DNA from 4 places in the Massilibacterium senegalense genome. Region 4 is predicted to be linked to each of the others. Evidence: riboswitches for the same ligand, from Rfam matches in the RefSeq annotation. Region 4 holds a riboswitch; each other region holds the start of a gene.

Region 1 (2,206 bases), 120 kb from region 4:
AAGATCAAGCATTTTCATAATACCAGCTGGACGAAGGTCAAAATGTTTGCGAACTAGCTCTACTAAGCGTTCTTCAGAAACTTTTCCTGTTCCAAATGTATCTACTGCAATAGAGACCGGCTTTGCAACCCCAATTGCATATGCTAATTGTACTTCACATTTTTCTGCAAGTCCTGCAGCGACAATATTTTTTGCAACGTAACGAGCTGCGTATGCAGCAGAACGGTCTACTTTTGTTGGGTCTTTTCCTGAAAAAGCACCACCGCCGTGACGCGCATATCCACCATATGTGTCTACGATAATTTTTCTACCTGTTAATCCGGCATCTCCTTGTGGTCCTCCAATAACGAAACGACCAGTTGGATTAATAAAATATTTTGTATCATCATCAATAAAGTTCTGTGGAACAACTGGTGTAATGACATGATCGTGTAAATCTTTTTTAATTTGTTCTAATGTAACATCTGGTGCATGTTGTGTGGAAATAACAATCGTATCAATCCGAACTGGTTTTCCACTCTCATCGTATTCTACTGTTACTTGTGTTTTTCCATCGGGACGTAAGTAGTCTAATTCCCCATTTTTACGCACTTCACTTAAACGACGTGCTAATTTATGCGCCAAAGAAATAGGTAAAGGCATAAGTTCTGGCGTTTCATTACAAGCAAATCCAAACATTAATCCTTGGTCCCCAGCACCGATTGCTTCGATTTCTTCTTCTGTCATTTGACCTTCACGTGCTTCTAACGCTTCATTAACGCCTTGAGCAATATCTGGTGATTGTTCATCAATAGACGTTAACACTGCGCACGTATTCGCATCAAATCCGTATTTTGCTCGTGTATATCCAATATCACCAATTGTTTTACGAACAATTTTTGGGATGTCTACATACGTCGATGTAGTAATCTCACCTGTCACTAATACCAATCCAGTATTTACTACTGTTTCACAAGCAACACGAGCATGAGGATCGTCTTTTAAGATGGCATCTAAAATGGCATCTGATACTTGGTCACAAATTTTATCTGGATGACCTTCTGTTACAGATTCTGATGTGAATAAGCGACGTTCAACTTTTTTTGACATGAACGTACCTCCTTCGTAAACTAATAGATACGGTACTCGTCCCATTTATTTATGAGATGTAATGAAAGCCGTTTTATTTCTCCCTTATTTTCAGTTCTTTTCAAAAGAACATACGTGCAAATAACAAAAAAAACCTTTCCCACTTTAATTATTTAGGAAAAGGTTGACGTTTGGCTTTTCCTCTTATCGTTCAAAGCTATTGCTTCGCACCAGGTTTAGCACCTTTTCACCATGAAGGTGTTGGTTGCCGGGTATCATCGGGCCTGTTCCCTCTACCAACTCGGGATAAGAGTATCCGTTCGTTCAAATGATAACGAACAATCGGATTCCTGTCAACAAAATGACTGGAATATTTTCAAATATTGAAACAATGTTACATCAAATGTCTCCTCTCAGCATTATTCTGAAAATTCCGTATGATAAACGGTTCATTTTTTTGATTACATCTGTTATATTATAGTAAAATTCATTATTATGTTGTTTTATGAAGGCGACGTTTTACTGGTACTAAATATTGGATATTTTTTATTTTTGACAAAAGTGTGAAATAGTATAGACTAATTTTCTAAATATGTTATACTATTTTTCGAATTATGAGATTTCCATTATTTTTTACATGTAAAATTGACATCAATATCGATGCTGAATAGAAAATTGAAAAAGGATGGTTTTGCAAAAATGGGTACTGTTGAATATTCAAAGGATTTACTTGATCTTTTAGCTGGTAAGAATATGCTTAATAACTTATCTGTTCCACAACTGATGGAAAAAGCATTAGAACGTAACGAAGGAAAACTGTCTTCTACTGGCTCATTAGTTGTATCCACAGGTAAATATACGGGTCGTTCTCCTAAAGATAAATTTATCGTAGATGAACCTTCTGTAAAAGATAAAATTAACTGGGGTTCTGTAAACCAATCAATTTCACCTGAACACTTTGACCGTCTTTATAAAAAGGTGATTAATTACTTAAGTGAAAAAGAAGAAGTATTCGTATTTGATGGTTTTGCAGGAGCAGACCCAGAACATCGTTTACAAATTAAAGTAGTAAATGAATATGCTTGGCATAATCTTTTTTCTCACCAATTATTCATCCGACCAACTGCGGAAGAATTAA
Region 2 (2,206 bases), on a different contig from region 4:
GTATAATCAAATTCTTGTCCATTTAATACATCTGTTTGGTGAAATGTCGATGCTTGAATAATCGGCGTACTAGATGCGCCTGTTCGTTCGTCAATCGCACCTTCATAATGAATATTTTTCGTTTCGAATCGTTGTTTATTTTTCATTTATCGTTACCTTCACTTTCCATTCAAATTCTGCCTCTTTTAACGCTTGGTCCAAATCTTGAATTAAATCATCTATATGTTCAATTCCGACAGAAATACGTAATAACGTATCACTAACACCAACTTCCTGTCTAATTTCCTCTGGAATATCGGCATGCGTTTGAATCGCAGGATACGTTAATAACGTCTCTACTCCACCTAGGCTTTCTGCAAAAGAAATCAATTGAACATGTCGTAAAATTGGTTCAACTAATGCTACATCCACTACTTCAAATGAAAAGATCCCTGTATTTCCAGAAGATTGTTTATGATGAGTATGATACCTTGGGTGTGTTTCGATTGCAGGATAATAAACGTTTTTCACTAAAGGATGTACCTTTAAATATTTCGCTAGTTTTGTAGCATTTTCTTCATGTCGTTCCATCCGTAATGCTAAAGTTTTCATCCCTCTCATCAATAACCAAGCATCTTGCGCACCTAACACGCAGCCAATTGTATTTTGTAAAAATTCCATTTTTTCTGAAAGTTCTTTTCCTTTTGTTACAATTAAGCCTGCTAATACGTCATTATGACCACCTAAATATTTTGTGGCACTATGGACCACAATATCAATACCATGTTCTATCGGTCGCTGGAAAAATGATGTTAGCAACGTATTATCTACAATTGTAAGAAGTTGACGCTGTTTCGCCCAACTGCTCACCTTTTCCAAATCCGTAATCATCATAAGTGGATTGGTTGGCGTTTCGATAAAAATAGCTTTTGTCTGTCCTGTTTGTGCTCGTTCTAATGCTTCTATATCATTCGTATCTACATATGTCGCAGTAATTCCAAAACGGGACATTACCTGTTCCATAATCCGGTATGTGCCGCCATATAAATCAACTGATAGAATTAAATGATCTCCTTGACTAAAAAGAGAGAATACAAGTTGAATAGCTGCCATACCGGTACTACAGGCAAAACCTGCATCTCCTTTTTCTAATTGTTTAATCGCCTCTTCTAATACAGAGCGCGTTGGATTTTTTGTACGAGCATAATCAAATCCAGTACTTTCGCCTAAAGCGGGATGTCTATATGCAGTGGAATTATAAATAGGATAACTAATTGCCCCTGTACGTTTATCAATCGTTGAACCAATTTGCGCTAACACACTTTCTATTCTCATTGTTACAACTCCCTTCGTAATAAACAAAAAAATCTCTTTCATCATGTATGAAAGAGATAAAGGACGAGTGTCTCTCTTATCTCCCAGAATGTAATTTCTGTTGGATTTAGCACCGTATCTTGCAATAACGATTGGTTGCCGGGTTTCATTGGGCCAATTCCCTCCACCTACTCTTGATAAGATAATACTGATTATTCTGTTTTTTTAATTCAATCTATTCTTATCATATTTGTTAATATTAAAAACGTCAAGTAAAATTTACGATAAAGAAATCTTCTATCAGTAGAGGCTTTCATCCTTCTCCTAACAATGTTTAATGCACTTATCTATCTTTTATTATCTCGAAAGCAATAGGAGTTTGTTCAACGAAAAAGCAATAAGGCTCCTAGTAAAAAAGCGTGCTCTTTGCGTCTGCAACTAGGCGTCTTATTACGGCAACTTAATTCCCCGCTTCGTTATGTTTCAATACTATTGGGGTCTTACTACCTGTTAAAGAGGGTTCAACGTCCACTAATTTTTTGATAAAAAAAGATGTGCTATCTTTTTCGAAACTAAACCATACTTTGGAGAAAATAGCCATGCAAGTAAAAAGATAAAGCCTGCCATAGATGCCATGGCTCCAGAAATCGAAACATCGAAATAACTAGCAACATAGTATCCTAATAAAGCATCAATCGTTCCAATACAAGCACTAAAAACTAACATAACGGACAATTTATCTGTTAATAAATAAGCAGTAGCTCCTGGAGCGATTAACATAGCAACTACTAGTATAGAACCAACGCTATCAAAAGCAGCAACGGTCGTAATGGATACCATACCCATTAATAAGTAATGAATAAACATGAGTGGAATTCCAATTGCTACTGCCATATTTGGATCAAAGGATGTA
Region 3 (2,206 bases), 710 kb from region 4:
TATGTTTATGCAATATATTTTTATACAAGAAGGTCTATTTATTCGTGATTGGCAACAAGCATTTCTTCAAGCTGGTTTCCTAGAGGAATGTGTGAAGTGGTTTGTTTTAATGTATGGTGTGTATAAGAATGGAGAGTTTAACGAACCTTTCGATGGAATTGTGTATGCAGTAAGTGTATCATTAGGTTTTGCTACGATTGAAAATATTTTATATTTATTTGTATATGGAATTGATTTTGCCTTTATGCGGGCGCTTTTACCAGTATCTGGTCATGCGTTATTTGGTGCGGTGATGGGGTATTATGTCGGAAAAGGTAAATTTCAAACAGGAAAAAAGAAAAAGATTCTTTTATCTTTATCCTTTTTACTTCCAATTATGTTGCATGGTATGTTTGATTATGTATTCTTAAAGTTTGACCATTATCTTTATTTTATCGTTCCATTTATGCTTGGATTATGGTGGCTAGTATTATATAAAGTACGACTTATAAACGAAGAACAAATGGCGTTAAAACATACAGAAAAACTTTCTGTATGAAAAAGGATTGAATTTTTCACACAGTTATAGTATTGTTAATTACAAGTTTAATAGGATAGCTCGTTTAAACTTCTTATCAAGAGAGACTGAGGGACTGGCCCAAAGACGTCTCAGCAACCGACCTACTAGTAGGTAAAGGTGCTAATTCCAGCTAGATAAGAAGAAGGTCATGTGAATTTTCCCTTCTTCTTTCTAGAGGAAGGGTTTTTTTGTGTGGAGAATAAAGAGTAGGGTGTGAGTAGATGGAGTTGTTAAAAAAATTACAAAATGATATTTTAATTGCGGACGGGGCAATGGGAACGATGCTATATTCCCATGGGGTAGATCGTTCTTATGAAGAAATGAATTTAACGCATAGTGAAGAAATATACAATATTCATCGTGCCTATATTGAAGCAGGTGCTCAAGTTATCCAAACAAACACATACGCAGCCAATGCAGAAAAATTACAACGATATGGGCTCGAAGCGTTAACAAAACAAATCAATCAAGCAGGTGCTAGAATCGCTCGTCAAGCGGCAAAAGACGAAGTGTTTGTTCTTGGAACTGTAGGTGGTATTCGTGCTCTTCATAAACGTGATAACGAATTAGAAGAGCTCGAAAAAATGATTTCAGAACAAGTGTATTGGTTAGCACAGGAACAAATAGATGGTTTTTTATTTGAAACATATTATGATTTAGAAGAATTAAAGATAGCAGTGAAAGTCGCAAAAAAATTAACCAACCTTCCGGTTGTTGCACAATTATCTCTTCATGAAGTAGGAGTGTTGCAAGGCGGAAAGAAAGTAAAAGACGCGTTTGCAGAGTTAATTGACTTAGGGGCAGATGTAGTTGGATTAAATTGTCGTTTAGGTCCACTTCATATGTTACGGTCGTTTAAAGAAGTACCGATTTTTGATCATGCTTTTTTAAGTGCATATCCAAATGCTAGTTTACCGCAATATATTGACGGAAAATTCTCATATTCAGAAAATCCAAAATATTTTGGCGAAATGGCAACAGAATTTGTGAAAGAAGGCGTTCGTTTAATCGGTGGATGTTGCGGAACGACACCAGAACATATTCGCTATATGGCAGAAGCAGTTCGGGAATTAAAGCCGATTTCAGAAAAATCATTCCAGGAAACGAAAGCAACGCCAGCAACGCTTTCTGTTACGAGGAAACGTAGCGATGCTCCGCTTCAAGAGGTTGTAAAAACGAAACGATCCATCATTGTGGAATTAGATACACCAAAGAACGTGAACATGGAACCTTTTATCGAAGGGGCAAAAGCATTGCATCAAGCGGGAGTAGAAGCAATCACAATGGCTGACAACTCATTAGCAACCCCAAGAATTTCGAATATGGCGATGGCGTCCATTTTAAAACAGCAATATCAAATACGCTCATTAGTTCATCTCACTTGTCGCGATCGTAATTTAATCGGATTACAATCGCATTTATTAGGGCTACATGCATTAGGGATTCGAGATATATTAGCCATTACAGGTGATCCTGCAAAAGTAGGTGATTTTCCAGGCGCAACTGGTGTATATGATCTGTCATCATTTGAATTGATCCGTTTTATTAAACAACTAAACGAAGGATTATCGTTTTCTGGTCAGTCATTAGAAGGGAAAACGGATTTTTCGGTCGGAGCTGCTTTTAATCCGAATGTGAAGTACGTAG
Region 4 (2,206 bases):
CTTCTTCCGTTCTTCACCTTCTAGTTCCGTCGTTGAACGAGTCCCTCTCCACTTTTTTGATAAAGCTAAAGATTGAGAAAATATTTTGCTTTCGTTAAAATGAGAAAGTAGATAGGTAGAAAATAGGGATAGGACATGAAATGAGGAATCGACCAATGGGAAATCTCGTAATTTATGCGATGGGATTTATTTTTGTTTCATTTTTAACGATTGTCACTTGGCAAACGTTTAAGAAAGATACGAAAAATGAACAGTTAGAAGATGTCGTTGTATTAGATTCGAATAAAGAGATGAAAATATGGGAAGGCAAAATTAATTACATTTTAACTGATAAAGGGAAAACGTATGAAGATTTGGATATTATCGTCTATGACGACGGGGTGTTTATCGGTTATGCGAAACAAGCGTATCCGTTCTTTTATCTGGAATCAAACGAGATTCAACGCGTAATTGATCGACACGGAAAAACATTTATTTATACAATTGCTTCTTTTAGTGGTCCAAAATCTTTTGAAGTATCTCTTGCAAAAGGGGAAACAACCGCATTAACAAAAAAGATTTCGTTTATTTTAGAACGTGCAAATAAAACGAAAAAAAGGGTTGACTTATCAGAATAGTGGTGATAATATTTCAATTAATCAAAATAAATCAAAAAATACTGACAATTCCATAGTTCTTATCAAGAGCGGCGGAGGGACTGGCCCTATGAAGCCCGGCAACCGGTTGTGTGAAACACGGTGCTAAATCCTGCAGAACAATCGATGTTCTGGTAGATGAGAAGAGTGATGATAAAGCCTTCTCTTCTCAACAAGAGAGGGCTTTTTTGAATAGTTACTTCTTCTAGATAAGCGTATAAGATGTCGGTATAATCCCCAAGGAGGAGACGAATAATGACAAAAGACACAAGTGAGTATCAATTAGAAACATTAGGTGTACACGCAGGACTGCCGAAAAACGAAGGAACAAACGCACATGCACTCCCAATTTATTTAACCAATGCGTATCTTTTTAATAGTGCCGACCATGCTGCTAATTTATTTTCATTAGCAGAACCAGGAAATATTTATACTCGATTAATGAATCCGACAACAAGTGCTTTTGAAGAAAGAATTGCAGCAATGGAAGGTGGCGTCGCAGCTTTAGCTGTTGCAAGTGGTAGTGCAGCGATTACATATGCCATTTTAAATATTGCAGGTGCAGGCGATGAAATTGTGTCATCTGCTAATGTATACGGTGGAACGTTTAATTTATTCCAACATACATTACCGAAGTATGGAGTAAATACAACATTTGTAGATCCAACTGATTTAGAAGCAATCAAGGCAGCGATTACACCAAAAACGAAAGCAATTTATGCAGAAACAGTTGGGAACCCAAGCTTAAACGTATTAGATATTGAAGCAGTGGCAGCTATTGCACATGCAGCAGGTATTCCGTTAATTATTGATAACACATTTGCTTCTCCGTATTTATGTCGCCCAATTGAATTCGGTGCAGACATTGTTGTTCACTCTGCAACAAAATGGATTGGTGGGAACGGAACAGCAATGGGTGGTGTGATTGTCGATGGTGGAACATTCGATTGGCATTCTGATAAATTCCCAGGTTTTACAGAGCCAGACTCAAGCTATAACGGAGTAGTATTTGCAGATTTAGGCGCACCAGCATTTGTAACAAAAATTCGCGTACAATTACTACGGGATACAGGTGCAGCGTTAAGTCCGTTCAATGCGTTTTTATTATCATTAGGTGCAGAAACATTACACGTTCGGATGAAAGAACATGTTGCTAATGCACAAAAACTAGTAGAATATTTAAAAAATCATCCAGCTGTAAGTTGGGTATTGTATCCTGGCAGTGAGGATCATCCTTCTTATGAATTAGCGAAAAAATATTTACCAAAGGGTGCAGGTTCTGTCGTTGTATTTGGTATTAAAGGTGGGCGTGCGGCTGGACGTGAAGTCATTAATAATGTGAACTTATGGTCACACGTTGCCAACGTTGGGGATGTGAAAAGTTTAATTATTCACCCAGCAAGCACAACGCATTCGCAATTATCCGATGAAGAATTAAAAGAAGCTGGTGTAAAAGACGATTTAATTCGTTTATCTGTCGGAATTGAAAATATTGATGACATTGTGAATGATTTAGAACAAGCAATTGAAAAAGCAACAGGATTGAAAAGTCGCGCTTAAGATTGACACCC

The links. A riboswitch is a leader RNA that binds a small molecule or an ion and turns the genes downstream of it on or off. The one in region 4 is predicted to bind S-adenosylmethionine.
Region 1: linked by a shared signal. The riboswitch ahead of metK (methionine adenosyltransferase) and the one ahead of BN1372_RS11355 (O-acetylhomoserine aminocarboxypropyltransferase/cysteine synthase family protein) in region 4 are both predicted to bind S-adenosylmethionine.
Region 2: linked by a shared signal. The riboswitch ahead of BN1372_RS02475 (aminotransferase class I/II-fold pyridoxal phosphate-dependent enzyme) and the one ahead of BN1372_RS11355 (O-acetylhomoserine aminocarboxypropyltransferase/cysteine synthase family protein) in region 4 are both predicted to bind S-adenosylmethionine.
Region 3: linked by a shared signal. The riboswitch ahead of BN1372_RS07875 (bifunctional homocysteine S-methyltransferase/methylenetetrahydrofolate reductase) and the one ahead of BN1372_RS11355 (O-acetylhomoserine aminocarboxypropyltransferase/cysteine synthase family protein) in region 4 are both predicted to bind S-adenosylmethionine.

Annotation. Positions count from the first base shown of each region.
Region 1 is NZ_LN831786.1:1,487,361-1,489,566, forward strand. It holds gene metK (methionine adenosyltransferase) at 1-1,089, opposite strand, end outside; SAM riboswitch class I at 1,270-1,381, opposite strand; gene pckA (phosphoenolpyruvate carboxykinase (ATP)) at 1,768-2,206, shown strand, end outside.
Region 2 is NZ_LN831785.1:342,141-344,346, forward strand. It holds gene BN1372_RS02470 (trans-sulfuration enzyme family protein) at 1-146, opposite strand, end outside; gene BN1372_RS02475 (aminotransferase class I/II-fold pyridoxal phosphate-dependent enzyme) at 136-1,314, opposite strand; SAM riboswitch class I at 1,388-1,497, opposite strand; gene BN1372_RS02480 (metal ABC transporter permease) at 1,825-2,206, opposite strand, start outside.
Region 3 is NZ_LN831786.1:904,000-906,205, reverse strand. It holds gene prsW (glutamic-type intramembrane protease PrsW) at 1-538, shown strand, start outside; SAM riboswitch class I at 609-700, shown strand; gene BN1372_RS07875 (bifunctional homocysteine S-methyltransferase/methylenetetrahydrofolate reductase) at 781-2,206, shown strand, end outside.
Region 4 is NZ_LN831786.1:1,610,257-1,612,462, reverse strand. It holds gene BN1372_RS11360 (hypothetical protein) at 156-617, shown strand; SAM riboswitch class I at 674-780, shown strand; gene BN1372_RS11355 (O-acetylhomoserine aminocarboxypropyltransferase/cysteine synthase family protein) at 891-2,195, shown strand.